2 regions of the Shewanella mangrovisoli genome follow, and region 1 is predicted to be linked to the other one. Evidence: predicted binding sites of a transcription regulator. Region 1 holds the regulator's gene; the other holds the start of a gene.

Region 1 (13,248 bases):
GCGTGTATTTACCATGGAGCGCGCCGCTATTTTCGATACGAACCAGATGTTTAATGTATGGGGCGTCGTGGGGAGCGAGATTGGCTGGCCGTTACTCAAGATTATGTTACTGATTGTCGTGGTGGCATTTATTGGTAACGTATCCCTTGGTGGGATGAATTTCTCTACCCAAGCCATGATGCCTAAAGCCAGTAAGATGAGCCCTATTGCGGGGTTTAAGCGGATGTTTGGTGTGCAGGCCTTGGTTGAATTAACCAAAGGGATTGCTAAGTTCTCTGTGGTAGCAATCGCGGCTTATTTGCTACTCAGTCATTATTTCAACGATATTCTGCTCCTGTCTGCCGATCATCTCCCCGGTAACGTCCATCACGCGCTGGATTTGTTAGTGTGGATGTTCATTCTGCTTTGCTCCTCCGTCTTAGTCATAGTGGTGATCGATGTGCCGTTTCAGATCTGGAACCACAACAAACAACTGAAAATGACTAAGCAGGAAGTTAAAGACGAGTATAAAGATACAGAAGGTAAACCTGAGGTTAAAGGTCGAGTACGGCAAATGCAGCGTGAGTTAGCGCAGCGACGCATGATGGCTGAAGTTCCCAATGCAGATGTGATTGTGGTAAACCCTGAGCATTATGCCGTGGCCATCAAGTACGATGTAAAGCGCTCTGCAGCGCCTTTTGTTATCGCTAAAGGGGTGGACGAAGTCGCCTTTAAAATCCGTGAAGTGGCAAGGGCACATAATATTGCGATTGTTTCGGCGCCACCGCTGGCGCGGGCAATTTATCACACCACTAAGCTTGAGCAGCAGATCCCAGAGGGCCTATTTACAGCGGTGGCGCAGGTACTGGCTTATGTGTTCCAGTTACGCCAGTACCAAAAAGGTCGTGGCCGTAAACCTATCCCAATCCCTGTTAATCAACCCATTCCTGACGATCTAAAACACTAGTTAAGTGTTAGGTTACCGAAGAAATAGTTCACAGAGATAAACCCACAACAAGAAGCGCTAGCAGTTGGCGCGCTTTTTGCTTTCAGGCTGTTATGCGTCAAAGTTTAGGTATCTGTGAATGGATGTTAAAGCCTCCCTAGGCCAAGTAAAACAGTTGAAACTGAGCTCTTTCAAGGGCATAGGTACGCCAATGCTAGTGCTTGCGGCATTGGCCATGATTGTGCTGCCTATCCCGCCGTTTCTGCTCGACGTTTTATTCTCCTTTAACATTGCCTTGGCTTTGATTGTTCTTCTTGTCGCGATTTATACCGACAGACCCTTAGACTTTGCTGCGTTTCCAACCGTTTTATTAGTTGCAACATTGCTGCGACTCGCGCTTAACGTGGCATCAACCCGTGTAGTATTACTCGAAGGTCACAATGGTGGTGACGCCGCCGGTAAGGTGATCGAGGCCTTCGGCTCCGTGGTGATTGGCGGTAACTATGCTGTAGGTTTAGTCGTATTTATCATTTTGATTATTATCAACTTTGCCGTTGTGACTAAAGGTGCTGGCCGTATTGCCGAGGTGAGTGCTCGCTTTACCTTAGATGCGATGCCCGGTAAGCAAATGGCCATCGATGCCGACTTAAACGCAGGTATTATTAATCAGGATCAAGCCAGAACCAGACGCGCCGAGGTGACCCGCGAAGCCGACTTCTATGGCGCAATGGACGGTGCATCTAAGTTTGTGAAGGGCGATGCGATTGCCGGTATTATGATTTTGGTGATCAACATTCTCGGTGGGTTTATTATCGGGATTGTGCAGCACGGTTTGACATTCTCCCAAGCCGTTGAAATTTATACCCTGTTAACCATTGGTGACGGTCTCGTCGCGCAAATCCCAGGTTTATTACTGTCAATCGCCGCGGCGTTGATGGTGACCCGTCAAAATGAATCTGGCGACATGGGCCAGATGCTGATCAGTCAGATGTTTGACAGTCACAAGTCGCTCAGTATTGCGGCCGGCGTACTCTTTGTGATGGGTATTGTGCCTGGCATGCCACATATGGCGTTTTTAAGCTTTGCCGTGATCACCGCTGGTGCCGCTTACTTTATCTTCAAACGTAATGAAGCCAAACGTGCCAAAGCCCTTGAGCAAGTCAAAACGGGCCCAACGGAAAGAGCCGAAAGAGAACCTAAAGAACTTAGCTGGGACGATGTGCACCATGTTGATACTATCGGTCTAGAAGTGGGTTACCGTTTGATCCCGTTGGTCGATAAGGGCCAAGGTGGCGAGTTACTGAGTCGGATCAAAGGGGTACGTAAAAAACTTTCGCAAGAACTGGGCTTCTTGGTGCCTGCGGTACATATTCGTGACAACCTCGATTTATCACCTAATGCCTATCGCATCTCGTTAATGGGCGTGGTGGTTGGAGAGGCGGATATTCGCCATGACTGCGAACTTGCCATCAACCCTGGTCAAGTTTACGGTAAGCTCGATGGTATAGAGACTCGTGATCCTGCCTTTGGTCTTGAAGCCGTGTGGATTGCCCCAGAGCTTCGCGAACATGCACAAACCTTAGGTTATACCGTGGTGGATGCTGCGACAGTGGTGGCAACCCACATCAGTCAGATTTTGACGAATAATGCGGCGAAACTCTTAGGCTACGAAGAAGTGCAACAACTGATGGATATGCTTGCCAAGCATTCGCCTAAGCTGGTGGATGGCTTTATTCCGGATGTGATGCCGCTAGGAAATGTCGTAAAAGTGATGCAAAACCTATTAAATGAAGGAGTTTCTGTCAGAGACTTGCGTACCATAGTGCAAACTTTGTTAGAATACGGCACTAAGAGTAACGATACTGAAGTGTTAACGGCGGCAGTGCGTATCGCATTGAAGCGCATGATAGTTCAAGAGATCTCGGGTCCTGAACTTGAAATACCTGTCATAACTTTGGCGCCAGAGTTGGAACAGATGTTGCATCAGTCAATGCAAGCAACCGGTGGCGATGGTCCGAATATCGAACCTGGTCTTGCAGAGCGTATGCAGCAATCCTTAGCGGATGCCGCTCAAAAGCAAGAAATGGTTGGTCAGCCCGCTATTTTGCTAACGTCAGGTATGTTACGTGCGACACTGTCTCGCTTTGTTAAATATACTATTCCTAATCTCAGAGTGATTTCTTACCAAGAAATCCCCGATGAAAAGCAAATACGCATAGTGTCTGCCGTCGGCCAGTAGAGGACGCATAAGTGAAGATTAAACGTTTTTTTGCCAAAGACATGCGTGCTGCACTGGCCCAAGTGAAGGACACGCTCGGCTCCGATGCCGTGATTATGTCGAATAAAAAAGTAAATGGCGGCATTGAGATTGTGGCCGCCGTTGACTATGACGAGCCCAAAGCGAAGGCGCCTGCAGCTGCACCGACTTTTATGGATGTGAGTGATGATTTAGTGTCGCTCGGTGCTAAAGCGCCGATTCGTGCTGAGACTAAGCTTAAACCCTCGGCGCCAGCGGACTCTCTCCAAGCCTTGCTCGAGAAGCAACAAAGCCGTTTAAACCAACAACTCACTCATCAACAGCAAGACGCGGAATTGCCTGCGTGGGCACAAGCACTACAGGCACCCGCGGCGCCAAAAGCTGAGCGCCGTGATATGGGAAATGCCTTCGATAAGAAGCCGCAGGTATCACAGAAACAAAATGCGGATCTCGAAGCGATGCGTGATGAGTTAGCATCTTTACGCAATTTGCTCACTCATCAAGTGTCTGCGTTGATGACTGAACACAAAAAACGTATTGACCCTGTGGGTGCCATGCTGGAGTCAAAGTTACTGGAGGCTGAGTTTTCGCCTGCGGTCGCGAACAAGCTAGCGGCGCTTAGTCAACACTATACCCCAGCAGAATTAGTTCGTGCCTTGCCACAAAGTCTAGCGAATATGCTTGATAATCAAGGTGATGATATCGTTAAGCAAGGTGGTGTTGTGGCATTGGTTGGCCCAACGGGTGTGGGGAAGACCACTTCCTTAGCCAAATTAGCGGCTCGCTTCGCCGCCCATCATGGCGCAGACCAAGTCGCTTTGATTACTACAGATCATTATCGTATTGGCGCCTATGAGCAATTGGCCACCTATGGCAAAATTATGGGCTGTCCCGTTAAGCAAGCCCATGACCTTGCTGAGCTAGAGCAAATTCTGTATCAGTTCAGAAATCGCAAGCTAGTATTGATAGATACTGCGGGGATGGGCCAACGAGATATGCGGCTTTACCAGCAACTTGATAATTTAACTGCAAATAGCAGAATACCTATCCGCAGTTATCTGGTACTGTCTGCCACAGGGCAGCGCCGTGTGCTACAAGATGCTGTAAATCACTTTAAACGCATTCCCTTATCTGGTGTTGTACTCACCAAACTCGATGAATCCGTGTCGTTAGCGGGCGCATTAAGTGTGTTGATCCAAAGTGGGTTGCCATTAAGTTATGTTACGGATGGGCAGCGAGTGCCCGAAGATATGAAAGTTGCCGATACTTTATTGCTTGCAGAGCAAGCGTTAGCGGCCTTAGAAAACACTGAACAACAATCGTTACCAGACACAGCGTGGTCAGATAATATGACCTGTGCATTTGAGTAGAGTTATGACCCTGGATCAAGCAAGTGGTTTACGTATGATGAATCAACCCTATAACGAAAAAGTGAAAGTAATCGCGGTTACGGGTGGTAAAGGTGGCGTGGGTAAAACCAGCGTATCCATCAATACCGCAGTAGCATTAGCCGAAAAGGGCAAGCGTGTCTTAGTGCTTGATGCCGACCTTGGCTTAGCAAACGTCGATGTCATGTTAGGGATCCGTGCCGAGCGTAACCTTTCCCATGTACTCTCTGGCGATGCTGAGCTGGATGATATTATCGTCCGCGGTCCTAAAGGCATAGGCATTGTCCCTGCGACCTCTGGTACCCAAGGCATGGTCGAATTGAGTCCTGCGCAACACGCGGGTTTAATTCGAGCTTTCAGCGAGATGCGTACTCAGTTTGATATCCTCATCGTGGATACCGCCGCGGGGATTTCAGATATGGTGCTCAGTTTTTCCCGTGCGTCACAGGATGTGCTAGTTGTTGTCTGTGACGAGCCAACCTCAATCACTGACGCCTATGCGTTAATCAAAATTCTCAGCCGTGAACACGGCGTTTTCCGTTTTAAAATTGTTGCGAATATGGTGCGCAGTTTACGCGAAGGTATGGAATTGTTTGCTAAACTCAGTAAAGTGACCGACCGATTCTTGGACGTGGCACTCGAGCTGGTTGCGACCATTCCGTTTGATGAAAACCTTCGCAAATCAGTGCGTAAACAAAAGTTAGTGGTTGAGGCTTATCCTAAGTCTCCAGCGGCTATCGCGTACCATGGCCTAGCGAATAAGATCATGAGCTGGCCGGTACCACAGCAACCTGGTGGGCATTTGGAATTTTTCGTTGAGCGCTTGGTTCAGCGACCAGATTTTCAAGAGGAAAAAACGAGTGAATAAAGCCGCAGCGTATACTTGTTTAGACAGTAAAACGTCAATCGTTGAACAGTATGCACCGTTGGTTAAAAGAATTGCACATCACTTGCTCGCCAGATTACCTGCCTCAGTGCAGCTCGATGACTTGCTTCAAGCGGGGATGATGGGACTATTAGAAGCATCATCCAAGTTTGATGGTGGCAAAGGTGCAAAGTTTGAAACCTTCGCCGGCATACGGATCCGTGGCGCCATGTTGGATGAGATCCGTCGTGGTGACTGGGTTCCCCGTTCTGTCCATCGTAATAATCGTCGAGTTGCTCAAGCCATTGATGAGTTAGAGCAAGTGTTGGGTCGTGATGCGCGCGACACAGAAATTGCAGAAAAACTTGATATGACGCTCGATGAGTACCATCATATTCTTAACGATGTTTCTGTTGGTAAAATCATAGGGATAGAGGACTTAGGCGTATCGCAGGATATACTCACTCCGAGCGATAATGTGAGCGATGGAACATTTGAAGCATTAGCAGAAACCCAGTTTCATTCAGCACTCGTTGAGGCGATAAAATTATTGCCCGAAAGAGATGCGCTAGTGCTATCGTTATACTACGATGAAGCATTGAATTTAAAAGAAATTGGCGCCATTCTTGAGGTAAGCGAATCGCGAGTTAGCCAGATATTAAGTCAGGCAATGTTGCGACTCAAAGGCAAACTCAAGCATTGGACATAAGTATAATTATTGATTGAGCACAGAATGTCGGCTCACCGGAGGAAACCTTGGACAAGAATATGAAGATTCTCATCGTTGATGACTTTTCGACAATGAGACGTATCATCAAGAACTTGTTGCGAGACTTGGGCTTTAATAATACCCAAGAAGCAGACGACGGCTCAACCGCGCTGCCCATGCTGCAAAAGGGCGACTTTGATTTTGTCGTCACAGATTGGAACATGCCTGGTATGCAAGGGATTGACTTGCTGAAGGCCATCCGTGCTGATGATTCTCTAAAGCATTTACCCGTATTAATGGTTACCGCAGAAGCAAAACGTGAACAAATCATCGCTGCCGCACAAGCTGGCGTGAATGGTTATGTGGTTAAACCTTTTACCGCAGCAACACTTAAAGAGAAGTTAGATAAAATATTCGAACGACTCGCTTAAGCAAGGATGAGCTATGAAGTCACAAACATCAGGGCTCATTACGCTTGAGAAGGCTCAGCGTTTAGTTGAACTATTAAGCGCGAATGATCAAACTCAAGCAGATGATTTATTTAGGGAACTCGCGGCTCCACTCCAAAGGGAGCTCTTTGATGAAGTTGGTAAACTAACCAGACAGCTTCACAGCGCATTGATGGATTTCCAAGTCGATAATCGTCTGGTTGAACTAGCTAATACAGAAATCCCCGACGCTAAGGAAAGGTTAAGTTATGTCATTGACATGACTGAGCAGGCAGCGAATAAAACCATGGATGCGGTGGAGGAGTGCTTGCCATTAGCCAATGCATTAACTGCGAATATCCAGCAGGTGATGCCATCTTGGGACAAATTAATGCGTCGTGAAATCGCCTTGAGCGATTTTAAAGCGCTTTGCCACAATGTGCAGCATTTGATGTCACGTAGCGAATTGGATTCCAATCGCTTACGCGAATTGCTCAACCAGATTTTGATGGCGCAGGATTTTCAGGACCTGACTGGACAAATGATCCGTCGGGTGATCGATCTAGTGATGGAAGTTGAAAGTAATCTGGTGTCTATGCTGACAGTATTTGGTGAGCAACCCGTGATTGAGAGTCAGATTACTCAGAAAAATAATATTGAAGCTGAAGGACCGATAATGAATGCCGAGCTTCGTCAAGACGTCGTTACTGGTCAAGATGAAGTCGATGATCTGCTATCGAGTCTGGGTTTCTAACTGGGAGTCAATTTGATGGCCTTTGATGTAGATGAAGAGATACTCCAGGACTTTTTGATTGAAGCGGGCGAAATCCTTGAGTTGCTGCAAGAGCAGCTGGTCGCGCTTGAAAACAATCCTGATGATACTAACTTGCTAAATGCCATTTTCAGGGGGTTTCATACTGTAAAGGGCGGTGCGGGTTTCCTTAGTCTCACTCCCATGGTGGATGTTTGTCACGAAGCAGAAAACACCTTCGATTTATTACGCACAGGCAAGCGTAGTGTATCCGCCGAGTTAATGGACATCATTCTTCAGGCTGTCGATGCGATTAACACTATGTTTGCTCAAACCCAACAAGGCGAGCAACAAGACCCAGCAGATCCTGCATTATTGGCTAAATTGAAAATGCTCAGCTCCGGTGAACCGCTTCCTTCCGAATCCGGTCAAAGTAGTGCCGAAGTCGAACCATTGCCAGAACCCGAACCCGAACCTGTTATAGAAACAGTGGTTGAAGTCGCCGCCGTTGAAATGCCAGTCGATAAATCAGAGCTTTCAGATTCCAGTATCGATGAAATCGATGAAGCAGAGTTTGAAGCCTTACTCGATGCGTTGCACGGCGCCGGAAAAGGTCCTGGCGTCTCTGCGCCTCAAGCTGATGCTGCACCTGCTGTGCAAAATGTCAGTAAGCCTCAAGCGACATCCGCAAGCGCTAGCGATGATATTACCGATGATGAGTTTGAAGCTCTGCTCGATGAGCTGCACGGTTCTGGCAAGTTTAAAGGTAAAGTGGAAGAAGCTGCTAAGCCAAAAGCAGAAACTGTTGTTGCTGCACCAACGCCTACCGCTCCCGCTGTTGATTCGGACGAAATCACCGAAGATGAGTTCGAGCGTCTCCTCGATGAGTTACACGGTAAAGGCGGTGCTCCTGCAAAAGTGACAGCGAAAGCCGAGCCAGTGAAAGCACCTCCAAGTGCCGCTGCGCCTTCAACGCCTACCGCTCCCAAGGCCAGTGTTGCTGCACCAGCAACACCTCCAGCGGTAAAAGCCAAAACTGATGTTGCGGTTGCTGAAAAAGCCCCTGCTAAAGCGGCCGCTGCAGCGTCTGCCAACGTACCTCAGGGCGAGACGACCGTTCGCGTCGATACCGCCAGACTCGACCAAATCATGAACATGGTCGGCGAGTTAGTGTTAGTGCGTAACCGCTTATTGAGTTTAGGCATTAGTCGTGATGACGAGGAAATGTCTAAGGCGCTGGCGAATTTAGATTTAGTGACAGCGGATTTGCAGGGCGCGGTGATGAAAACCCGCATGCAACCCATCAAGAAAGTCTTTGGTCGCTTCCCTCGGGTTGTACGCGACTTAGCCCGTACCCTGAATAAAGAAATCGATTTAGTCCTCGTGGGCGAAGAGACCGATCTAGATAAAAACTTAGTTGAGGCGCTTGCTGACCCGTTAGTGCACTTAGTGCGTAACTCGGTAGATCATGGCATTGAAATGCCTAATGACCGTGAGGCCAGCGGCAAACCAAGAACGGGTACCATCACACTGTCTGCAAGCCAAGAGGGTGATCATATCCTGCTGAAAATCGAAGACGATGGCGCAGGTATGGATCCTGAAAAGTTAAAGCAAATTGCCATCAAGCGTGGGGTACTCGATGAGGATACCGCGGCGCGGATGACTGACAGTGAAGCTTATAACCTGATTTTTGCGCCTGGCTTCTCGACTAAAGTGGAGATTTCAGATATTTCCGGCCGTGGTGTGGGAATGGACGTGGTGAAAACCCGTATTACCCAACTTAACGGAACCGTGCATATCGACTCGATGAAAGGCAAGGGCACCATACTTGAGATTAAAGTGCCGCTGACCTTGGCGATTATGCCTACCTTAATGGTGGACGTTGCCAAGCAAGTGTTTGCGTTGCCTTTATCCAGCGTGAATGAGATTTTCCATCTCGATCTCACCAAGACCAATATTGTCGATGGACAACTGACTGTGATTGTCCGCAACAAGGCCGTACCGCTTTTCTATCTGGAGCAGTGGTTACATCGCAATCGAACCAGCTTTAAACATGGTGATAAGAAACACGGCCATGTGGTGATTGTACAGTTGGGCATGATGCAAATTGGTTTTGTTGTCGATGCTTTAATTGGACAAGAAGAAGTGGTGATTAAACCCTTGGGAGCATTGTTGCATGGCACGCCGGGTATGGCGGGGGCGACAATCACATCCGACGGTGGCATCGCCTTAATCTTGGATGTCCCTGGATTATTAAAGCATTATGCGAAGAATAAAAGTTAGTTTCCAATAAGGAATGGAATGGCCATTAAAGTATTAGTCGTTGATGACTCAAGTTTTTTTAGACGACGTGTTAGTGAAATAGTCAATCAAGATCCTGAACTGGAAGTGATCGCGACGGCCTCTAACGGGGCCGAAGCGGTGAAGATGGCTGCCGAGCTTAATCCTCAAGTCATTACAATGGATATTGAAATGCCAGTTATGGACGGAATTACTGCCGTTCGTGAGATCATGGCGAAATGTCCAACACCGATTTTGATGTTTTCTTCATTGACCCATGATGGCGCTAAAGCCACGTTAGATGCCCTCGATGCGGGGGCGCTCGATTTCTTACCTAAGCGCTTTGAAGATATTGCGACCAATAAAGATGACGCAATTCTATTATTGCAGCAAAGAGTAAAAGCTCTAGGTCGCCGCCGGATTTTCCGCCCTGTGGTGCGTCCAACGACACCTACGCCGCCACCTCGCCAGAGCGCGAGTTCAGTATTAGGTGGTACATCGACCCATGCGCAATCTGCGCCAGCGCCTGTGCGTTCTTCACCTGCGACCTCGATTCGTCCAAGTGGTAAGCAATATAAATTATTGCTGATTGGCACATCGACGGGCGGTCCTGTCGCCTTGCAGAAGATTCTGACTCAGTTCCCAGCAAATTATCCGCATCCTATTTTGCTTATCCAGCATATGCCTGCGGCCTTTACGCCCGCCTTTGCGAACCGTTTAAACGGTTTGTGTAAGATTGAAGTGAAAGAAGCGGCTAACGGTGACGTATTGCGTCCCGGTTGCGCTTACCTTGCACCAGGTGGGATGCAAATGATGGTTGAGCGCGCTGGTGTTACTGGCCGTGTCAAAGTTTTGGCTGGCAGCGCGGAGATGAACTACAAACCCTGCGTCGACATTACCTTTGCCTCAGCATCTAAAGCCTATGGCGGTGATGTGCTGGCGGTCGTGCTAACGGGAATGGGAGCCGATGGCCGCGAAGGCGCACGTATGTTGAAATCGGCGGGCGCGACCATTTGGGCACAGGATGAGGCGAGCTGCGTGGTCTATGGTATGCCGCAGGCGGTGGCCAGTGCGGGTATCGCTACTCAGTCCATTTCTCTGGATAACATGGCGGAGTCGATTTTAAAAGAGTCTGCGCGTGGCTAAGTCGAAAACACAGATAAGCACAAATATTTTGCTTATCATAGTGTTAATGGCAATCGCCATATTGTGCTTAGCCGCATTAAGTCTGGACTATCATCGAAAAATCATTGCATTACGCGATGATGTAAAGCGATTGGAGTCTACACAGATTTTGCTCATGGTGCCGGATGAACAGGCGCAGGCGATTGCATCTTGGCTCGCTTCCCATCCGGATCAAACTAAAGCGATGCTAAAGTTGGCTTCACCGGGAGAGCAAAAGGCGGTGACCCTAGGTCCAGAGGCGTTCTCGGCATCCGATGCAAAAATTCCGTCGACGCTTGAGAAGCCGATTGAAGATAAACCGTCGCAGAAGCAAACTGCTGTCGATCCCGTACCTGAGTCATTGCGTACAGAAGCCTCATCGGTTTCATCCACACAAGCGCAATCTCAGTCGAGTAATGTCCCTGTGGTGATTTCGGAAAACGCCGATGGGGTGAAAGTCATTAGTTTGCCTAACGGCGGCATAAGAGTGACCACAAGGGAAGGCGAGTAGTGCTTGTCGTTGCTCAAACGGGCGTGATGAATAGCCGAGAATCAATATTAAAGAGGTCAGTTCTTTGAAAGTCTGGACCATTGCGAATCAAAAAGGTGGGGTTGGAAAAACCACTTCAGTAGCCAGTTTGGCGGGTGCGCTCGCTAAACGGGGTAAGCGTGTACTGATGATTGACACCGATCCCCACGCATCGCTTGGTTATTACCTTGGCATTGACTCCGAAGAGGTTCCCGGTTCGCTATTTGACGTGTTTGTGGCGCATAAGAGTTTGACGACTGATTTAGTGAAATCCCACATAGTACCCACCTTAGTCGATGGCTTAGATTTACTGCCTGCTACGATGGCGTTAGCCACGTTAGACCGAGCGCTAGGACATCAAGAGGGTATGGGGTTGGTGCTGCGTAATTTATTGGCTCTGGTTGCCGATGATTACGATGTGGCGATTGTGGACTGTCCTCCCGTGTTAGGGGTGTTGATGGTAAACGCGCTGGCGGCCAGTCAACACATAGTGATCCCTGTGCAAACCGAATTTCTAGCCATCAAAGGGCTCGAACGTATGGTAAAAACCATGGAAATCATGGGGCGGTCAAAGAAAACCCGTTATAGCTATACCGTCGTACCCACTATGTACGATAAACGTACTAAGGCATCACCTGCAGCCTTGCAGGTGCTGAGTGAACAATATGGCGACAGCCTTTGGCGAGATGTTATCCCCGTAGATACTAAGTTTAGAGACGCCAGTTTGGCACATTTACCCGCTTCCCATTATGCAAGCGGCAGTCGTGGCGTGAAAGCTTACGAGCGATTATTAGATTTTCTTTTAGCTGGGGAGTTTGGCCATGTCAAAATCGGTTGATGAAACTGTTTTTGATTTTTTTGAATTATTGCTGCATGAAGAAGACTGCAAAGCTGTGGCTTCCCCGAATGCGCCTCAACATGAGGTTGCGACGCCGCTGGCTGGCAAAAAAAATGAAGCGCAATTACTCGATGACGCTATTTTAGCCGAGCACAGCCAGGCTAAAGTGCATGCGAGCGTGACTATTGCCGCCGAAGTGCAGCCACAGAAGGCAAAGTCTGCCAGCAATATGCCTCATCTTGATGAGCCTGCTCCGTTAGTTAATAAGCAGGCTTTGGAGAAACTCCTCGCGCCGGTATTAAAAACGGTGGTGATTGAGGAGAAGCCCGCGGAAGTGTTGAGCGAAGCTGTGCCTGATACTGATAAGGTAGCGGAGGAGATCCAAGAGAGTATCTCTTCAGCACTCGCAAGCGATGCTAGCCTAACACTTGAGCAGCCATCCACTGTCGTGGATGACGAGATAAGCATTGAGACAACTCCCGAGACTCAGGTGGGGTTTGCCCCTCCAAGTATCACAAAAGACCTGCAAGAAGTACTCGATGATGAGTTTCAAGTACTATTCTTTAAGGTAGCAGGGTTAACCTTAGCCGTGCCTTTAGTGAGTCTTGGTGGGATCGTTAAGGTTGAGCGGATTAATCATATTATCGGTCGCCCATCTTGGTTTTTAGGGGTGCAAACCCACAGGGAAGAGCAGTTAAATCTGGTTGATACCTGTGCATGGGTGATGCCAGAAAAATACACGGATAAACTGGCGCAATCGGTAAATTATCAATATCTTGTACTATTAGAAGGCAGTAATTGGGGATTAGCTTGTGAGTCCCTCGTTAATGCAGTAAAAATTAATAAATCGCAAGTAAACTGGCGCAGCAAAGCGGGGAAACGTCCTTGGTTAGCTGGTGTAGTGAAAGAACAAATGTGTGGCATTTTGCACGTACAAGCCTTAGTTGAAATGCTTGATGCGGGTTTAGGCTGTCAGGACTCCATTGGTTGAGGTAAACATGAAAGATACAAGAAATGTCGCGGCCGTGGCTGCAAGTAAAGATGATGCAGTATTGCAATGGGTTACCTTTAAGTTAGACAACGAAACTTACGGTATCAATGTGATGCAGGTGCA
Region 2 (18,207 bases), 2.2 Mb from region 1:
GGGCGTACTTTTGCACGTGAATATAGCTGCCGCCCTTAAATTCAGGATCTTCATCCCCGACCAAGGCAACCTCTTGACGATGACGCCCTTTCGGATTTTCGGTGCCATCGACAAAGCCTGTTAAGTCGCGACTATCCATAAATCTAAAGCCGCGTTCCTCTTCGACTAACTCGACTAAATCTTCGAACATTTGGCTGATTTCGTTGGCGACTAAATGCAAAATGTCGTAGCGGTCGCAGCGAATATGCACAAACAGATCGTATTCGATCGCTGGCGCCTCACGGTTACCCGCTTGCATTGCAGGGAATGGCTTGAGCATTTCAGGGCGAGCATCGGGATAGAGGCTGTCCCAATAGTTGGCGCCGATGCCCACAAAACCATTGAATGCGCTGTCGGAGTATTGATCCGTCAACTCATAAATATACTGCGCAACGTTGGCAATACAGGGACGCAATTGCGATTCAACGTTATCGTTGTCGCTCGCATTAAACATCAAATAGACGCTATGTAAGTTTCCCTCTGCACACACACCCAACTGTTCACGCGGCATATTTTGAATATCCATCTGGTTATCACCCTTTTGTCGATTCATTTTCGGCAATATTATCCGCAACTTTACCTGAAAATGACATTAAGTAACGCACAGTTTGTCCGTCTTTGTAATGTAAACACGTTTGTAGACTGGAATATAAAAATTGACGAGGCTATTACGCCTCGTCAATTCGTCTTACGCAAGTTTCGGCGCTCATAACGCCAAAGGCGAATTATGCCTTAGTAACCTGCGGCATAACCGTCTTTACGGCTCTCGGAGGCGCCGCGGTAAACGCCCGTTTCGGCATTAAAACCAATGGCTTGATATCCACCAAAATCGCCGAGCCCATCGCGTAGCACATGGCCTTTCTTAATTAGCTCACGGCGGGTTTCAACGGGGAAGCCTGATTCTAAGCTCACATAGCCGCCGTCATTCATCACCTCACCCGTAGGCTCGGTCGAACCTGTGTGCAAAATTCTGGGGGCATCGCCCGCTTCTTGCAAGTTCATTTTAAAATCAATCAGATTAACAATGATCTGCGCGTGCATTTGCGGCTGTGTTGCACCGCCCATCACGCCAAAACTCAACCAAGGTTTACCGTCTTTAGTCACAAAGGCGGGAATAATGGTATGGAAGGGACGCTTACCCGGCGCATAAGTGTTGAAACGGCCTTCGGTGAGATCGAACATCTGCCCGCGATCCTGCAGCACAAAGCCTAGATCCGGTGGCGTCATACCTGAGCCCATGCCGCGATAGTTACTCTGGATCAGCGACACCATATTGCCGTCTTTATCAGCAGTAGTGAGATACACAGTATCCCCATGTTGCAACGCAGGATTCCCCGCATCGACACTCTTAGCCGCCTTGTTTAAGTCGATAAGTTTGGCGCGATCGTAATTGTATTGCTGCGAAATCAATTCCTTCACTGGCACTTTGTTAAAGGCCATATCGGCATAGAATTTTGCGCGGTCGGCAAAGGCGAGTTTCTTAGCCTCTACGAAAAGATGCACATATTCGGGGCTGTTAAAGCCCATGGCCGCGACATCGAAGGGCTCCATGGTTTTTAAGATCTGTAGTGCAGCAATCCCCTGTCCGTTGGGCGGCAGTTCCCACACATCGTAGCCACGGTAGTTGGCCGATACGGGTTCAACCCAGTCGCTAGTATGGCTGGCTAGGTCTTCATAACTGAGGTAACCGCCTTGCGCCTTCATGTATTTATCAATGCTCTTGGCGATATCGCCCTTATAAAATGCATCGCGACCGCCCTTGGCAATTTTCTCGTAGGTGTTTGCTAATGCAGGATTTTTAAATATTTCCCCTACCGCAGGCATTTTACCATTGGGCATATAGGTTTCTTTAAAACCGGGGAATTGACCGAGTTTTTTACCACTGCCATTAAGGTAATAGGCAATCAGCTCAGAAACGGGGAAACCTTCGCGGGCATAACGAATGGCTGGGGCTAAATTATCGGCCATAGGCAGTTTGCCGAACTTGTTGTGCAGCTCGAACCATCCATCCACCGCGCCGGGAACCGACACGGGCAGCGGCCCAAAGGGCGGTAAGTAATCTAATCCGAGGGATTTAAGCTTCTCTAGGGTTAAGGATTTGGGGCTACGACCCGAAGCATTGAGGCCATAGAGCTTTTTATCTTTAGCGCTCCAGACAATGGCAAATAAATCACCGCCAACCCCGGCACCAGTAGGCTCGACTAAGCCCAGCATGGCATTGGCCGCAATCGCCGCATCCACGGCACTGCCGCCCTGTTTTAACACATCAATCGCCACCTGTGTCGCTAGCGGTTGGCTGGTCGCCGCCATCCCATGGGTGGCATACACTTCTGAGCGCGTCGCAAAGGCTTTACCCGTGATCCTATCCATGGCCAACACTCCTGATGACGACATTGCTGTCGCCACTGTGACTAAGGTACAAATTGATTTTATTGTTTTTATCATAATTCCTCCCACTCTGGAGGAATTAAGGTAACAAGGAAGGCTGAAAATATCAGCAATCTAGAATTTTTTTGACCAAGTTAAACGTAAGCAAAAATGTCATACTTTATGCTGATACAGTGACATATCCTCTGCGGTCTGCTTAAGATTCAAATAGCACTAAGGAATGCGGCTCAGTGCTTAATCCCACCCGCTGGCCGACATTCAACTGCATGATTTGGCTACGCACTTCGACATAATGGGCATGGGACGCCGCCTCGACTTTCACCCAGTAATGGCAAAATGCCCCGAGGAAGCGCCGCTCGGTAATAGTGCCCACACCCGCATCATCTGCGCTGAGCGCCAATTGCTGTGGCCGCAAAAACACTTGGCCATTGAAAGCATGGGATTGTGACAAGGGCGTCAGGCTGCGCAGCTCGCCAATCGGAGTGACAACGCTATGACCATCGAGCACTTCAGCGGGTAAGTAGTTACCACTGCCCAGAAAATCCGCCACATAACGGCTATTAGGCGCGGCATATAAGTCTTCGGCGCGGCCATGCTGCACTATCACACCTTGGTTAAAAATGGCCAAGGTATCGGCAAAGACGAAGGCCTCGTCCTTACTGTGAGTCACAAATACCGCGCTGACATTACGTTGTTTGAGAATGCTGCGGATCTCCGCCATCATGCTGTGGCGCACTTGGGCATCGATATTCGAAAAAGGCTCATCGAGTAACAGTAATTGCGGCTCATAGGCAAGCGCGCGGGCAATCGACACCCGCTGCTGCTGCCCGCCGGACAACTCATGGGGATAACGCTTGGCTAAGCCTTCGAGTTTCACTAGGGCAAGCATGTCATCCAAGCGCGCCTTGCGCTGCGTAGCCGTTAATTTTGCTACGCCAAAGAGAATATTCTCGGCGACGGTCAAATGGGGGAACAAGGCGTAGTCTTGGAAGATCATCCCAATTCCCCGCTGCTCACTCGGCACAAATTGCCCCGCGCCGCTGACCGTCTTGCCATTAATTTGGATCTCACCTTGGCTGATGGCCTGCAATCCAGCCACCGCCCTGAGCAAGGTGGTTTTGCCGCAGCCACTTGGGCCTAACAGCGCGAGGATTTCCCCTTGTGCCAGGGTTAAATCTAAGCCTTTGAGTACCTGTTGGCCCTGATAATCGCTATGGACTTGATGAAGATTGAGGGTGCTGGTCATCGGCTATCTTGCTCCAAGGAACGGTTTAAATAAATCAGTGGGACTAACCCCACGAGCACAATCACAATAGCGGGCAAGGCGCCATGTTCAAGCTTTTCGTCTGAGACAAACTGAAATACATAGGTGGCGAGATTCTCAAACCCTATGGGCCGCAGCAACAATGCCGCCGGTAATTCTTTCATGCTTTCGATAAACACCAGTAGCGCCCCAGCAAATAATCCCTTAGTGAGCAGCGGCAGATGCACTCTTTGCAATAGTCGTCTTGGGCTCTGCCCCAGAGTCAGACTCACCATGTCCAGTGACGGAGAGATGCGTTTATAGCTGGTCTCCACACTGCCAATGGCGATAGCCACAAAGCGCACACAAAAGGCAAAAACCAGTGCGACCGTACTGCCCGTAAGCAGGAGCCCAGGGCCTGTCATTCCCAACCAATCGGCTACATCATTGATCGCAAAATCGAGCAGGGTTAACGGCACTAGCACGCCAATCGCCAGCACTGTGCCAGGCAAGGCATAGCCAGTCGATGCCAAGCGTGATGGCAGCGCATCGCTCGACCTTGGGCTCACGCGGCGAATAAACATCAATATCAATGCAATCACACAACATACAGAGCTAGTTATAAGTGCGAGGCTCAAGCTGTTCACGCTCAATTGCCAGAAAATCGGATCCCAGCTCTGCTCAAAATAATCGATGGCATAGGAGAGCAAAATGCCGCTTGGCAGTACAAAGGCCAGCAGTAACAAGGTGATGCAATAACCGAGGGCAAGCAGGGTTTGCATCGGTGAGAGCCGATATAAATCGCTCGCTTGAATGCGAGACTGCTTTTGGAATAACTGCTGCTTGCGGCGGGCAAAACGCTCTACCCCAATCAAACTAAACACTACCAAGAGGATTATGGCCGAAAGCTTAGCCGCAGCCGTCAAATTGCCATAACCCAGCCAAGTGTCGTACACGGCTGTGGTCAGGGTAGGCACGGCAAAGTAGTTAACCGTGGCAAAATCCGCCGCGGTCTCCATCGCCACTAAGGCCACTCCCACGGCCAAAGCTGGCCTTGCCATAGGTAAGGATAAACGCCAAAAACTCTGCCACGGCGAGCAGCCCATAATCCTCGAAGCGTGGGCCAAGCTTAGGGATTGCTCCATAAACGCGGTGCGCGCCAACAGATAAATATAGGGAAAGAGCACCAGCGACAACACACACGCCGCGCCGCCTAAGGTACGGATATCGGGGAAAAAGTAATCCTGCGGCGAACTCCAACCAAACACTGAGCGAAGCCCTGTTTGCACAGGGCCTGCGTAATCGAGTAAATCGGTATACACGTAGGCAACAATGTAGGCTGGCATGGCCAAGGGCAGCAATAATGCCCATTGCAGATAACGCCTAGCGACAAACTCACAACGCGCCATCAACCAAGCGCAGGGCAATGCCAGCAACAGTGAGCCAATACTCACCCACAGGATCAACCATAGGCTGTTGGAGATATAGGTGGGTAGTACAGTGGAGAGCAGATGACCAAATACGGCCTCATCGGGCTGCGCAGCCTGAAGGATTAACGCAAAGAGGGGTAACACCAGTAGCGCGGCTATGGCATAACCAGTAAGCGACCAGCTTCTGGCTAATCCTAAAATCATGTGGATCCTTTAACCTAAGTGCGCCAATTAAGGCGCACTTTTCACTTTTACTATTTCTAGTTGCTATAACCGCTCAACTAGAGATCGAACTGAACTTCATCTAACAATTTCACCGCCGCTTGGTGGTATTCCGCCAGCTTGAAAATCGGTAATTGGTCGGATTTAAACTCGCCCCAGGAGGCGACCAAGGTTGATGGCGCAACATCGGCTTTCACCGGATACTCCATGTTCACTTCGGCATAGGCTTTTTGTGCCACATCCGCAGACAGGAACTCCATCAACTTGATAGCATTGTCTTTATTCGGCGCATAGCGAGTCAGCACCATACCAGAAACGTTCACATGGGCACCGCGATCGGCTTGATTCGGGAAGTTAATCGCCACAGCCTCTGCCCAGCTCTTTTGCTCAGGGTCTTGCAGCATATTGCCGTAGTAGTAGCTATTGCCGATGGCGATATCACACAAGCCTTCTTTAACCGCCTTCACCTGCGCCCTATCGTTACCTTGAGGCTTGCGTGCTAAGTTGGTTTTCACACCTTGCAACCAAGTCTTAGTGTCGGCCTCACCGTGGTGGGCGATCATAGACGCGACTAAGGCGATGTTGTAAGGATGCTTACCACTGCGCGTACAGATCTTGCCTTTGTACTTAGGATCGGCCAGCTCTTCGTAGCTGATGGCTTGTGGGCCGAGGCGATCTTTTGCCGTATAGAGATTACGTACACGCATTGTTAAGGCATACCATTGTCCATCAGGATCGCGGTATTGCGCGGGGATATTGCTATTGAGCTGCTCACTTTTCACGGGAGCAGTCAGGTCTTTGTCGACTAATTCGACCAAGCGAGAGAAATCCGAAGTTAACACTAAATCCGCAGGGGATAAACGGCCTTCACGGGCGATACGCTCGGCAATACCGTCTTTCGCAAATACCACATTCACAGCAATGCCAGTTTCATCGGTGAAACGCTTCAGAATAGGCTCAACCAAAAACGCTTGGCGATAGGAATAAACCGTTAATTTTTCATCCGCATGTGCAGACTGCGCAACCGACATTAACCCAAGTAAAGCGGCACAAGTTACCCATTTCATTAGCGATTTCTCCTCAAAATGATGACAGCAAGCGTGAGTCAATTCTTAAGACTATTAATGATAATAGTTATCAGTTGCGCAAGAGTAATAGATCAAATGAACTAGGGCAATAGATTGATTAACTTTTTGTTTTTAATGAAATTAAACTTAAAACTGGAGATTATCTCAAACCAAACTAAACTGAACCTTAATTCGCTTAAAATACATGAGGAGGCGTTATGTTAGGCGCGTTACTGCTGCTTGTCGTCGTGATAGCGCTACTCGCGTTTATGGTGCTCAAACGGGGGCCTAAAAAGCGCAAGCATTTTGTCAAACTCATGGATAACGCGAAAAAGAAAAATCAACGGCTTGCAGGGCAAGAAAGGCGCTTCCATTGCGTCAGCATCGAAAATGACGGCAGTTGTTGTGATCAGGTAGATGAGCTCAAAGGGAAACGTTTTCTGTCAAAAGAAGCCCCTGAACTCCCAATGGAAGAATGCACTATGGCCAATTGTCAGTGCCGCTATCAACACTATGATGATAGACGCCAAACGGGTAACGACCGTAGAGTCGATTACGGCATAACTAAGGATCTCTACGGCGCGTTTGGTGAACATAATCGCCGTGAGACCCATAGAGGCCGCCGCTCAACAGACCACTAATGCCTTTTACGCTGGGCGAGTTTCCACAAACGCGGGGAGATCGCGCATCTCACTAAACCAGAGCGAGGTCGCGGGAGCCACTTTACGCCAATCGAGTTCTGGATGTCTGAAATCCACATAATCCAGCAAACAAATCAAAGCTAATTGTGGCGCCTGAATCGTTGCCTGAGTAATCACACTCTGATGTTCCATTTGCATCAAACCGCGCAGCAGCGCTTGCTCAAAACGCGATGTCCAAAAAGCCGATCTCACCCCTTCCTCTTCACGCATTTGTTCTTGGCGCAATTTTACCGCACTGTCTATCAGGCCTTTGATCATCGAATACTGGCATTGCAATACCCAATTATTTACTTGGCCGCCAAACATCTGCTGCTCACCTAATTCGGCGTCTAAATAGCGCATAATCACTTCGCTATCGAAGATAGGCACACCATCGTTGGTGATGAGGCAAGGGATCTGCCCAAGCGGGTTAACATCGAGCAGCTCAGCGGTGTTTTCCATCGGATTGACTAAGACTTCTTCGATATCCTTAATCCCTAAATAACGGATTAATGTGCGAACACAGCGAGCATAGGGTGAAGCGAGGGAGCAGAGCAACTTCATCAAAAAATCCTTCTATATGACTGACATTAAAACGATTAAGACTAATTATCTATCATTAACACTCAACCGATTACCAATATTTCTCGACGGTAATTTGTCCCGGAGCGCGGCGTAGGTTTTTAGCTAATCCCTTGTCGAGCAACGCAGCCTGCGCGCCGCTGATCATCCCCGGATTACCACAAATCATCACCTGCGAATCCGCAGCATTGATAGTTAACCCCACTTTACGCTCAATTTCGCCCAAGACGAGACCATCGGGAATACGGCATTGCAGTGCATCGTCGACCTTTTCACGGGTGACGGTTAAACACAGGATAAACTGATCAGGATATTGCACTGCATAAGCCTTTATTTTATCGAGGTAGGCTAAGTCTTTAGCTTCGCGGACACCATAGATAAGCACGACTTTTTCGAAACGCTGCCAAGGCTCTGGCGTATCTAGCATAGATAAGAATGGCCCCACGGCCGTGCCCGTGGCTAACAACCATAAGTGCCGGCCTTGCCCTGCTCCCTTAGGGATCTCATCCAAGGTCATAAAGCCTGTGGCGGTTGGGGTGATCTCAATTTCATCCCCTATGGCAAGATTTTGTAATTGTGGGGATAACTGCCCTTCTTCTACGGCGACAGCCAAGATTTCAGCATAGGGTTTATCGGGGGAATTCACGAGGGAATAGGCTCTGGCGACACGCTTATCATCTTGCATCTGGCTGAGTTTAATAAATTGACCCGGAATAAAGGGCGCCAGTTCGGCCGCTATCCGCAGCGAAAATAATTTATCACTCCAATCAATACGTTCGATAACCCGTCCCCTAGTCCACATAACTCGCCCTCAAGCAAAACGTTAAATAGATCCCTAGCATAGACTGTTATCTGCGCAACAAAAACCCCTTATTGCAAGGGGCTTAAAACAAGGGAAATGGCAACAAGATAGAGTACTAAGCGCGGGACATTATGCGCTAGCCGTTTGCGCCTCATCAGGTTTCTTATTGAAGCTATCCCTAAAGGCCTGCAATCCTTCTTGCACTAAACCATAGGTTTTATCGACGCCATCGGCAATATCCCCTTGCAACACTTTAAGGCCGGACAAAATATCTCGAGCCTCCTTAAAACCATTGTCGATAGCGCCACCGATAATGCTCATAAAACTGTCGAGCTGCTCATCCAAACTCATATTTGAATTTTGCTGTTGGTGAATGCTAAAAAACTGGGTTGCAAAACTCACAATCCGATCGGCAGTCGCTTCGGGGGAAGTATCGACGTTATTGTCATAGGCGGTTTGAATGGCATTTTCGCCCATCGAAGGGGCTAACTCTTTGTTTATCGCTTCAATTGCCGCGCGATAAAGTAACGCCATGGATTGATCACCGGATTTTAAACTCACATCTTCCTGCGCCGACAGAATCGCCTGATTCATTAACTGCTTACTGGTTTGTTGTGCAGTTTGCTTAGATGCTGCTTCCACATTTTTCGTCTTTTCAGCATTGGCAGGCACGTTTTCGGCATACTTGCGGTGGGACGAAGAAGCGCTCTGTACCTGTGCAGGGTTATTGATTTCCATGATACAAAATCCATTCAATTTGGGGTGACTCTATTATCGACCAAAATTTAAGCAACTTTAGTATTTTTCTCAATTGCAGTACCATCACAATCTAAGGCAATGATACCCATAATGAATCTATTCGCCTCAGCATCGCACTTGCATGCGCCCATCAGATAAGGATATACGGCATGGCAACTCCCCAATGGCTAGCAGTGGTTACTCACTCCTTGCGAACCATCCGCTTAAATAAACTTCGGCTATTACACACTCTGCTATTAGGCCTGTTACTCTTTACTAGCATGGGACTCAGCCCCATCAATCAAGCTTTTGCCGATAATCGATTGATTATTTTGGTAAGGCATGCCGAAAAAGCCGATGCTCCAGCAGGCGATCCGTCCCTTTCAGATGATGGCCACGCACGTGCCCTAGCCCTTGTCAGCGCCTTGCAAAGAACGCAAATCTCGCAACTGATCGCGACCCAATATCAAAGAACCCAGCAAACCTTGTTGCCTATGTCTTCGGAGCGGCATTTACCTATTACCGTGGTCGCGGCCGAAAAACCACTCGCAGCCCATATCCAGCAAATTGTTGCACAAGTACATGCTGTTAAAGGTAACAGCTTAATTGCGGGGCATTCCAATACCGTCCCACTGATCATCAAAGCTCTTGGCGGCCCAGAAATCCCCACCATCGCTGAAGATGATTACAGCCAGCTGTTTTTACTCTCCATCCATGATGGACAGCCGGCGAGCCTTATCTCCACCCGTTATGGACACGAATAGAGGATAACAAGATGCAAGAATTGAATTGGTTTATGTGGGGACTGGATCTCTTCTCAGGGCTGTTTTTAATCCTAGCGGGCTTTGTCGTTCTGGCGATTGTCTATATGTATATCGCCGACAAGCTACAAACCAAACAGGCCGTGCGCCACAACTACCCTGTGATAGGTCGCTTTCGGTATTTATTTGAGAAACAAGGCGAGTTTTTTAGACAATACTTTTTCGCACAGGACAGGGAAGAATTGCCCTTTAACCGCGCCGAGCGAAGCTGGGTATATCGAGCCGCGAAAAACGTCGACAGAACCATCGCCTTTGGCTCGACGCGCCCGCTAGACAGCACAGGCGCCATCATGTTTATGAATACCGCCTTTCCTACTCAAGATGAAGATATCACGCCAATTCTGCCTCAAACCATTGGCCCCCATTGCCGCGAGCCCTACACCACTAAGGCCATTTGCCATATCTCCGCCATGAGCTTCGGCGCCCTGTCACGCCCTGCCGTCACCGCCTTATCCCACGGCGCAGCGCAGGCGGGATGTTGGTTAAATACTGGTGAAGGTGGCTTAAGCCCTTACCATTTAAAAGGCGGCTGCGACTTAGTCTTTCAAATTGGTACCGCTAAATACGGTGTACGTAATGAGCACGGCCATTTAGACGATGACAAGCTCAAAGAAATCGCCACCCACCCCGAAGTTAAAATGTTTGAAATCAAAATGGGCCAAGGAGCCAAACCAGGCAAGGGTGGTATCTTGCCGGGGATAAAAGTCACCGAGGAGATAGCCAAAATTCGCGGTATCCCGCAGGGCCATGATTCCATAAGCCCCAATGGTCATATCGAGTTTAAAAATGTGGGCGATATTCTGGATATGATTGCCAGAGTACGTGAGGTCACGGGTAAACCCACAGGCATTAAGGCCGTACTTGGGGACGTGCAATGGCTCGAAGATTTTTGCGATGAAATTGAGCGCCGTGGCGAAGCCTCTGCCCCCGACTTTTTTACCTTAGACAGTGCTGACGGCGGCACGGGCGCCGCCCCTCAACCCTTAATGGATTATATGGGCTTGCCCCTTAAAGAGAGTTTACCCATATTAGTCAATATCTTAATTCAGCGTGGGCTACGTAAACGCATTAAAGTGATTGCCTCAGGCAAACTCATAGTGCCATCGAGGGTCGCTTGGGCGCTGGCCTTGGGTGCGGACTTTATCGCCTCGGCCCGTGGCAATATGTTTGCTCTCGGATGTATTCAAGCGCTGCAATGCAACAAGGATACCTGCCCGACGGGTATCACGACTCATAATAAGAAACTCCAGCAAGGCCTTGATCCTAGAGACAAATCGACTCGCGTCGCTAATTATAATCATAACCTACACCACGATTTAGCCCTGATCGCCCACTCCTGTGGCGTGACAGAGCCAAGGCAACTCAAACCGTCCCATGTGAGGATTGTGCTCGAGAGTGGCTTGTCGGTTTCGCTGGATAAGTACTATTCCCATATCAATCAATAGTTAACTTGACACTGTATGCATTTCGTACGACTTTCGTCTAAAGTTAATTTAGCAAAAGGTAATTTGAACGCGTATCACAAAAGGGGTAAGATCCGTGATACGCGCTTGAGATTAAACAACTGCATATTAAGTTAAGGAAACACTGTGAAAGCAAGCTTTGTAAGCCATATGCCAGACAGTAAAACTGCCAGCACTAGCTGTAAGAGCTGTAATCGCTTGACTGAGATCGAAGGCGAATTAGTGTGTTTTCGTGAAGGCCAAGTGATTCGACTCACTAAAATTGACGAATCGACCACCAAATTCAATTTGTTATGTGAAGGTTGGAAGGCTGGAAAACCAAAGGGAATATAATTTCTTATATTCCCTATTTCGTTTATCTCATCGCTTAATTCAGACCTCGAACATCCGCATTACATTCATTAGTTCTACGAATAATCCCTGCTAATTCAAGTTCTTGATTCATTTTTGCCAGCGTTAAACGTCTTGTGGTCACTTTAAGGCCTGCGTTTAACTCTGCGTGAATGCGTTGTAGCGAATCATAATCCACACCGCGCTTTTTAAGGGTTGCCATAATCGCAAACCAATCTGTGCTTACTTTCTCTTCTCTGCCTTCAATATTGACTCTTAATGCCATATTTTCCATGCCAAGCACCTCTTATCGTTATTTGCTTGGATTCGAGTATAGAGAGCCGAACCTGAATAAAAACTGAATTGTCCCAACGCTGTTACACTTCAACCGAAAGCTGTTGTTGCTCATTTTGTATGCGCCACAACTTAGCGTAGAGACCATCCTGAGCCAGTAAGGACTGATGATTCCCCTGCTCGACAATTTCCCCTTGGCTTAAGACCACAATTTGATCGGCGTCGACTATGGTCGATAGCCTATGTGCCACGACTAAGCTGGTATGCCCTTTCGCGACCTCGCGCAGTGCCGACAGAATAGCTTGTTCCGAACGGCTGTCGAGGGAGGATGTAGCCTCATCAAACACTAGCACTGGAGAGCCTTTTAAAATCGCCCGCGCAATGGCCACGCGCTGTTTCTCCCCGCCCGAGAGCTTTAAGCCCCGCTCACCCACTTTGGTATCCCAACCTTGGGAGAGCGACGCGATAAAATGCTCTAAATGCGCGAGTTTGATGGCATGGCGCACTTCTTCATCCGTCGCATCGGGACGACCATAACGAATGTTCTCCACTAAGGAATCATTAAATAACACTGTATCCTGCGGCACTATGGCGATAGCTCGGCGCAGTGCATCCTGGGTTAATTGACGAATATCCTGCCCGTCAATCAAAATGCGCCCTTGCTCCACATCGTAAAAACGGAATAGCAATTTGATGAGCGTAGATTTACCCGCACCGCTATCCCCAACCACCGCGACTTTTTTCCCCGCCGCCACCTTAAAGCTGACGTTGCGCAGTATCGGTCTGTCATCGTAGCTGAAACTCACATGCTCAAAACTGAGCTCGCCGCGCTTAGGCTCAAAGTCTAAGGCATCGGGTTTATCTACTATGCGAGGGTGCTTATCGAGCAAACTGAACATCCGCTCAATATTGGCTAGGGCTCCGCGGATTTCACGGTAGACAAATCCCAAAAAGTTTAGCGGCATAAAGAGCTGCATCATAAAGGCATTGATCAGTACAAAGTCACCTAAGGTCATCTCATTATTAGTCACTTTATAGGCGGCTAACGCCATCATCGCCGTCATCGCTAACGCGATAATCATCGCCTGCCCACCGTTGAGGGCAAATAGTGATAAACGATTCTTACGTTTAGCCACTTCCCATTGGTCTAAGGCTTGGTCATAACGGTCCGATTCATATTTCTCATTATTAAAATACTTCACGGTTTCATAGTTGAGCAGGCTGTCGATGGCGCGGGTGTTGGACAGGGAATCAGCCTTAGCCGCATCGCGGACGTATTCAGTGCGCCACTCAGTCGCCACCACCGAAAACCAAATGTAGGCCATCACTGAGGTAAAAGTGATAGCGGCGAAGGCAATCCCATAATTAAAAAAGAAAATACCAATAACCATGGCGATTTCTAGCAGGGTCGGCACTATGTTAAACACCATAAAGCGCATCAAAAAGCTCACACCACTGGTGCCGCGTTCAATATCCCTCGACAAACCGCCCGTACGCCGCTCTAAGTGAAAATCCAAATCGAGTCGATGCAGGTGGTCGAACACCGCGAGACCCAATCGGCGAATGGCCCGCTCAGTGACACGGCCAAATAGGGTGTCGCGGATTTCACCCGTGATCACTGTTAACAGCCGCACTGCGCCGTAGGCTAAAACTAATCCGATGGGCACACTCAAGGCCTGCGCGGTTTTATTCGCATCTAAGGTATCGACTAAGTCTTTCAGAATAAAAGGCAAACCCACGCTGGCAAGCTTAGCGACGATAAGGCAAGACATGGCTAGCGCCACCCGGCCCTTGTATTCGAGCAAATAAGGCCAGAGCAACTTAACCACGTGCCAATTGAGCTTATCGATGGGACCTTCAAAATACAGTGTTGGGCGCATATGTCTAAACCTTTGCCAAAGTCGCTCAATTGTAGCAGCATGGCGCACGTTAAGGCGAAACCAAACAGGGAAAGTTTGAATAAAATCAATCAGATTTTTCTGACAGACAAAAAGCGGCCCGCTTGGCAAAATATCTCTGGCTTACCGAAATAAAAATGTCATGCTAACGACTTACGCTCAAAGAGTTCGCAAAGCGAATATTAAGGTGAAAAAATTCTGAAACAAGCTTGGCTTTATCAGAACAGTAACCGTTAAAATAGGCCAGAACATCAAGGGTTCGACTGTTGATTATTTTGTCGGTTTTACCCAAAATGTCCCTCGGACTAAAGATTTCAAGCAGCAGGATTTGCAAACATCTGGCCGCAGATCCGTGCGTACAAACAAGTTCCGCACTCGTTCTGCGATAACATTAAAGATAACTCAAATAAATCAAGATCAAAGGATGCTTTATGTTGGATTCAGCTAAAGTTCAATACCCGCCATTACCACTGATCCAAACTTGGGTGTGGATGATGATCGAATCAGGCAATCCAGAAATTCAGGACAAAGGCAGAAATAACCTGATTGCTGCTTTTGGTAGCTTGGCCAAAGCTAACGAATACTTAGCCGAAATGAGCAAGAAATAATAAAAATAAAGGCGCCGGGATAGCGCCTTTATTTTTGGTCTTAAACCCGATTAAACCCGCTGACGACGTTCGATAACACTCTGATTTAACACTGCGAGTAAACGCTCGGTATCGTCCCAACCAATACAGGCATCTGTGATGCTCTGACCGTAGCATAACGCTTGACCTTCAATCAGATCCTGCCGCCCTTCCACTAAGTGGCTTTCGACCATCACACCGAAAATCGCCTTATTACCCGCGGCCACTTGTTCGGCCACATCGTTTGCGACTTCCATTTGGCGTTGATATTGTTTGCTGCTGTTGGCATGGCTGAAATCGATCATAATGTTGTCGACCAGCTTGGCCTTTTTCAGTTGTTCGCTGATCTGCGCCACATGGCTGGCACTGTAATTTGGCTCACGGCCGCCTCGCAGAATGATATGGCAATCGGGATTACCTTTGGTCGACACAATCGCCGAATGGCCAAATTTGGTTACCGATAAGAAGTGGTGCGGCGCATTCGCGGCGCCAATAGCATCGATTGCCACCTTAATCGTGCCGTCAGTACCATTTTTAAAGCCTACAGGGCAAGACAGCCCCGAGGCCAATTCACGGTGCACCTGCGATTCTGTGGTGCGTGCACCGATGGCGCCCCAGCACATCATATCCGCCACATATTGCGGGGTGATCATATCGAGGAATTCACCCGCGGTAGGCATGCCAGAGTCATTCAAATCGACCAAGAGTTTACGCGCGGTACGCAAACCATCGTTCAGTTTGAAGCTGTTATCCATATAAGGATCGTTGATGAGTCCCTTCCAACCCACTGTGGTACGCGGCTTTTCAAAATAAACACGCATCACCACTTCGAGCTGATCTTGATAACGTTCTCTTAGCGCAACCAGTCTCTGGCCGTATTCCAATGCGGCCTTAGGATCATGGATTGAGCAAGGACCAATGACCACTAACAAACGATCATCTTGGCGAGCGAGAATGTTATGGATGCTTTGACGGGCGTTAAACACAGTTGCAGCAGCGTTTTCGGAAGCAGGAAATCGTTCTAGAATCGCAATCGGTGGAAGTAACTCTTTGACTTCATTAATGCGAACGTCATCATTTTGGTAATACATAATTTACTGCTCCAACTCTCGTGTTTAGGCTATTTTTATCGCTGCAATAGGGGATCTCAACTGCAATACTGAGTTCAATTTATCCAGTCTGCGCCGTTAATGCAACCAAGTTGTCTCCATTTCAAAAAATCAGCTATAACGTCTTGTTTTAACATATTTTTAAAAAATACAAATTCAAATATTTCAATATGATATGCAAACTAAAGCCAACCGAATGTTTGGGTAGGAAGCAAACGATACTGAGAGCGGAAATAAAAAACCTCCTTTGCCAGTAATCAAACGCAAACAAAGGAGGTTGAGTAAAGGATTAATGTTGCTGCATGGCCTGCAGTTTTGCCTGATAACGATGCTTATCTGTGGCTTCGCGGCTAAGTGCCATGGCCTTTTCCATATTGAGTTTGGCGCGCTTCTCATCGCCCAGCGCCCAATAGGTACGTGACAAACCAAAGAAAAACTCATGGCGATAATCGGCTTTATCCACGGCCCTTTGATACCAAGCGAGCGCCTCGCTGTATTGGTGTTCATCATAGGCCTGTTCACCCATATCATAGTAGTAATAAGGATTACGAATACGCGCTAACTCCAACACTTTATTGACCTGCGCCCACTCTTCTAAACGGCCCTGATCACCTAAAATCACCGCCAAGTTATAGAGGGTCGTCATATCATCGGCATCGTATTTGAGTGCATAGCGATAGACTTGCTCTGCCCGCTTTTCATCGCCCTTGTGGCGATAAATCACGGCTAAGGTGTTGAGCGCAGGGATAAAGTGTCCAGATTTTAAGCCGGCTTTAATCAGCGCATAGGCGCGGTCTAAATCCCCTTCAACCAAGGATTCGGCGGCCATATTGTTATAAAACATGCTGGTTAAGGTCTGGCGATTGATTTGCACTTTATTGTAGCCTCGCAGAGCTCGCTCGGGCATAAAGTCGACCAGAATCGCATGGGCCGACAGATACACAGTGTGCACGCTCTCGGCGGGTAACAAGCGTAGATTGACATGGCCGTTGATCAGATAAAACTCGCCCTGTTTGTCCCACACGGGTTCAATCGCAATATCTTGAAACTCAGTGCCAATTTTAAACACATCCGCTAAAGCCGATGTCATCACAACCAACGACATACAATTCCCCGCGCGCTGGGCATAGGTTTCGCTGGCGGTTTGAGTCAAATTATCTTGATAGTGAAAATCGCTGTGGCCGCCATCTTGGTTAGCATTGATATAACTGGCTAACCATTCGTGTACCGCGACGGGATTTTTCGTCGATAAGCTGTAACGGTCGTAGGCTCGCCTAACATCGGCCGCCACAGAAGGCGGAAGGCTAAAAATATCCTCGACGCTCGGAATATTACTGACAGATTTAAACAACGAATCTGCAAATAGGGCATCGATTTCATCATCACTAGGTTTTGGGGCTGTTGAGCTGCAACCCCATAAGAGTAAAAGTAATAATGAGCAGATTATGCCGCTTGAGATGGTGCGCAGTTGTATCATGAGATGTCCCCCAGACCATAAGGCTCCTATTTGAGCTTATTACACTTGGCCAAAAAGACGTCATAAAATGGTTACAAAAAATAACGGCCTGCCACAAAGGATTGCGGCAGCTTAAGGGTTAACGCTGCGCCGGAGGGTCTACCTTGATATACACATCCTGCTGCTGATAACGATAAGGCCGGTAGTTATCCTGACCACAAGTAAAGTAGCGGTAAGGCTTTACCTGGGCGATACAACCGAGTGGCAGAGCCTGCAGAATTTGAATTTGCTCCTGTCTTCTCAAGGATTCCTGCCATTCATAATCTTTTAGCACTTGGTCGCGCACAGCAAAGGCATCGAATGGCTCATCCGAACGAGTCACTACGACTTGCCCCGCAAAAGCGGGCAAGGCTAAGAGTGCACTCAGAATGCCCCCAAGCAAGCAGGTACGTCTGATTTTCACTGTGAGATAAGAGATTAAGCGCATCATTCGCTCCTTGTGGTATCAGCGTGGCAGTCGAAGACCCATAAAAAAAGCAGAGCACTTGGCTCTGCTTTACTATCCTCTTATCCCTTAGAGGCATCAAGTCATATCAACACCTGTTAGCCTGCACTTTTGACAGTCACAAACTCAGGGTAAGCGTCGATTCCACAGTCAGACGCATCCATACCGTTATATTCTTCTTCCTCTGTAACACGGATGCCCATGGTCATCTTGAGTACAAACCACACCGCAAACGACGCGCTAAATACCCATGCGAAGATAATCGCTGCGCCAGTTAATTGCGCTGTGATAGTCGCGTCGGCATTCGATAAGGGGACACACATCAAACCAAGGAAACCCGCAACACCGTGCACAGAAATCGCGCCCACAGGGTCGTCAATCTTGATTCTGTCCAGACCCACGATAGAGAACACCACTAAACCACCAGCCACCACACCAATCACCCCTGCCATCAGCAGCGAAGGCGACAGCGGATCGGCAGTAATCGCCACTAAGCCCGCCAGTATGCCGTTTA

The links. Region 1 encodes FliA, which starts transcription of late flagellar genes. Its sites were predicted from a motif close to CTAAAGNTNNNNNNNNNNNNGCCGATA; they were not measured.
Region 2: K0H60_RS17650 (DUF5610 domain-containing protein) is a predicted target of FliA. The motif match lies at 9,226-9,252, and genes of this name have one in related genera.

Annotation. Positions count from the first base shown of each region.
Region 1 covers NZ_CP080412.1:1,565,806-1,579,053, forward strand. Annotated here, with positions in the region: gene flhB (flagellar biosynthesis protein FlhB) at 1-946, shown strand, start outside; gene flhA (flagellar biosynthesis protein FlhA) at 1,065-3,164, shown strand; gene flhF (flagellar biosynthesis GTPase FlhF) at 3,176-4,552, shown strand; gene K0H60_RS07020 (MinD/ParA family protein) at 4,557-5,438, shown strand; gene K0H60_RS07025 (RNA polymerase sigma factor FliA) at 5,431-6,144, shown strand; gene cheY (chemotaxis response regulator CheY) at 6,192-6,575, shown strand; gene K0H60_RS07035 (protein phosphatase CheZ) at 6,589-7,326, shown strand; gene K0H60_RS07040 (chemotaxis protein CheA) at 7,342-9,606, shown strand; gene K0H60_RS07045 (protein-glutamate methylesterase/protein-glutamine glutaminase) at 9,625-10,749, shown strand; gene K0H60_RS07050 (membrane anchored protein in chemotaxis locus) at 10,763-11,278, shown strand; gene K0H60_RS07055 (ParA family protein) at 11,343-12,134, shown strand; gene K0H60_RS07060 (chemotaxis protein CheW) at 12,118-13,125, shown strand; gene K0H60_RS07065 (chemotaxis protein CheW) at 13,133-13,248, shown strand, end outside.
Region 2 covers NZ_CP080412.1:4,040,652-4,058,858, forward strand. Annotated here, with positions in the region: gene K0H60_RS17610 (Dyp-type peroxidase) at 1-565, opposite strand, end outside; gene ggt (gamma-glutamyltransferase) at 772-2,484, opposite strand; gene K0H60_RS17620 (ABC transporter ATP-binding protein) at 2,624-3,673, opposite strand; gene K0H60_RS17625 (ABC transporter permease) at 3,670-5,304, opposite strand; gene K0H60_RS17630 (Fe(3+) ABC transporter substrate-binding protein) at 5,382-6,389, opposite strand; gene K0H60_RS17635 (hypothetical protein) at 6,608-7,030, shown strand; gene K0H60_RS17640 (glutathione S-transferase) at 7,037-7,633, opposite strand; gene K0H60_RS17645 (ferredoxin--NADP reductase) at 7,704-8,453, opposite strand; gene K0H60_RS17650 (DUF5610 domain-containing protein) at 8,583-9,191, opposite strand; gene K0H60_RS17655 (phosphoglycerate mutase family protein) at 9,362-9,955, shown strand; gene K0H60_RS17660 (FMN-binding glutamate synthase family protein) at 9,967-11,457, shown strand; gene K0H60_RS17665 (hypothetical protein) at 11,602-11,808, shown strand; gene K0H60_RS17670 (hypothetical protein) at 11,843-12,100, opposite strand; gene K0H60_RS17675 (ABCB family ABC transporter ATP-binding protein/permease) at 12,183-13,979, opposite strand; gene K0H60_RS17680 (hypothetical protein) at 14,429-14,605, shown strand; gene aroG (3-deoxy-7-phosphoheptulonate synthase AroG) at 14,656-15,714, opposite strand; gene K0H60_RS17690 (tetratricopeptide repeat protein) at 16,022-17,209, opposite strand; gene K0H60_RS17695 (hypothetical protein) at 17,328-17,675, opposite strand; gene K0H60_RS17700 (ammonium transporter) at 17,792-18,207, opposite strand, start outside.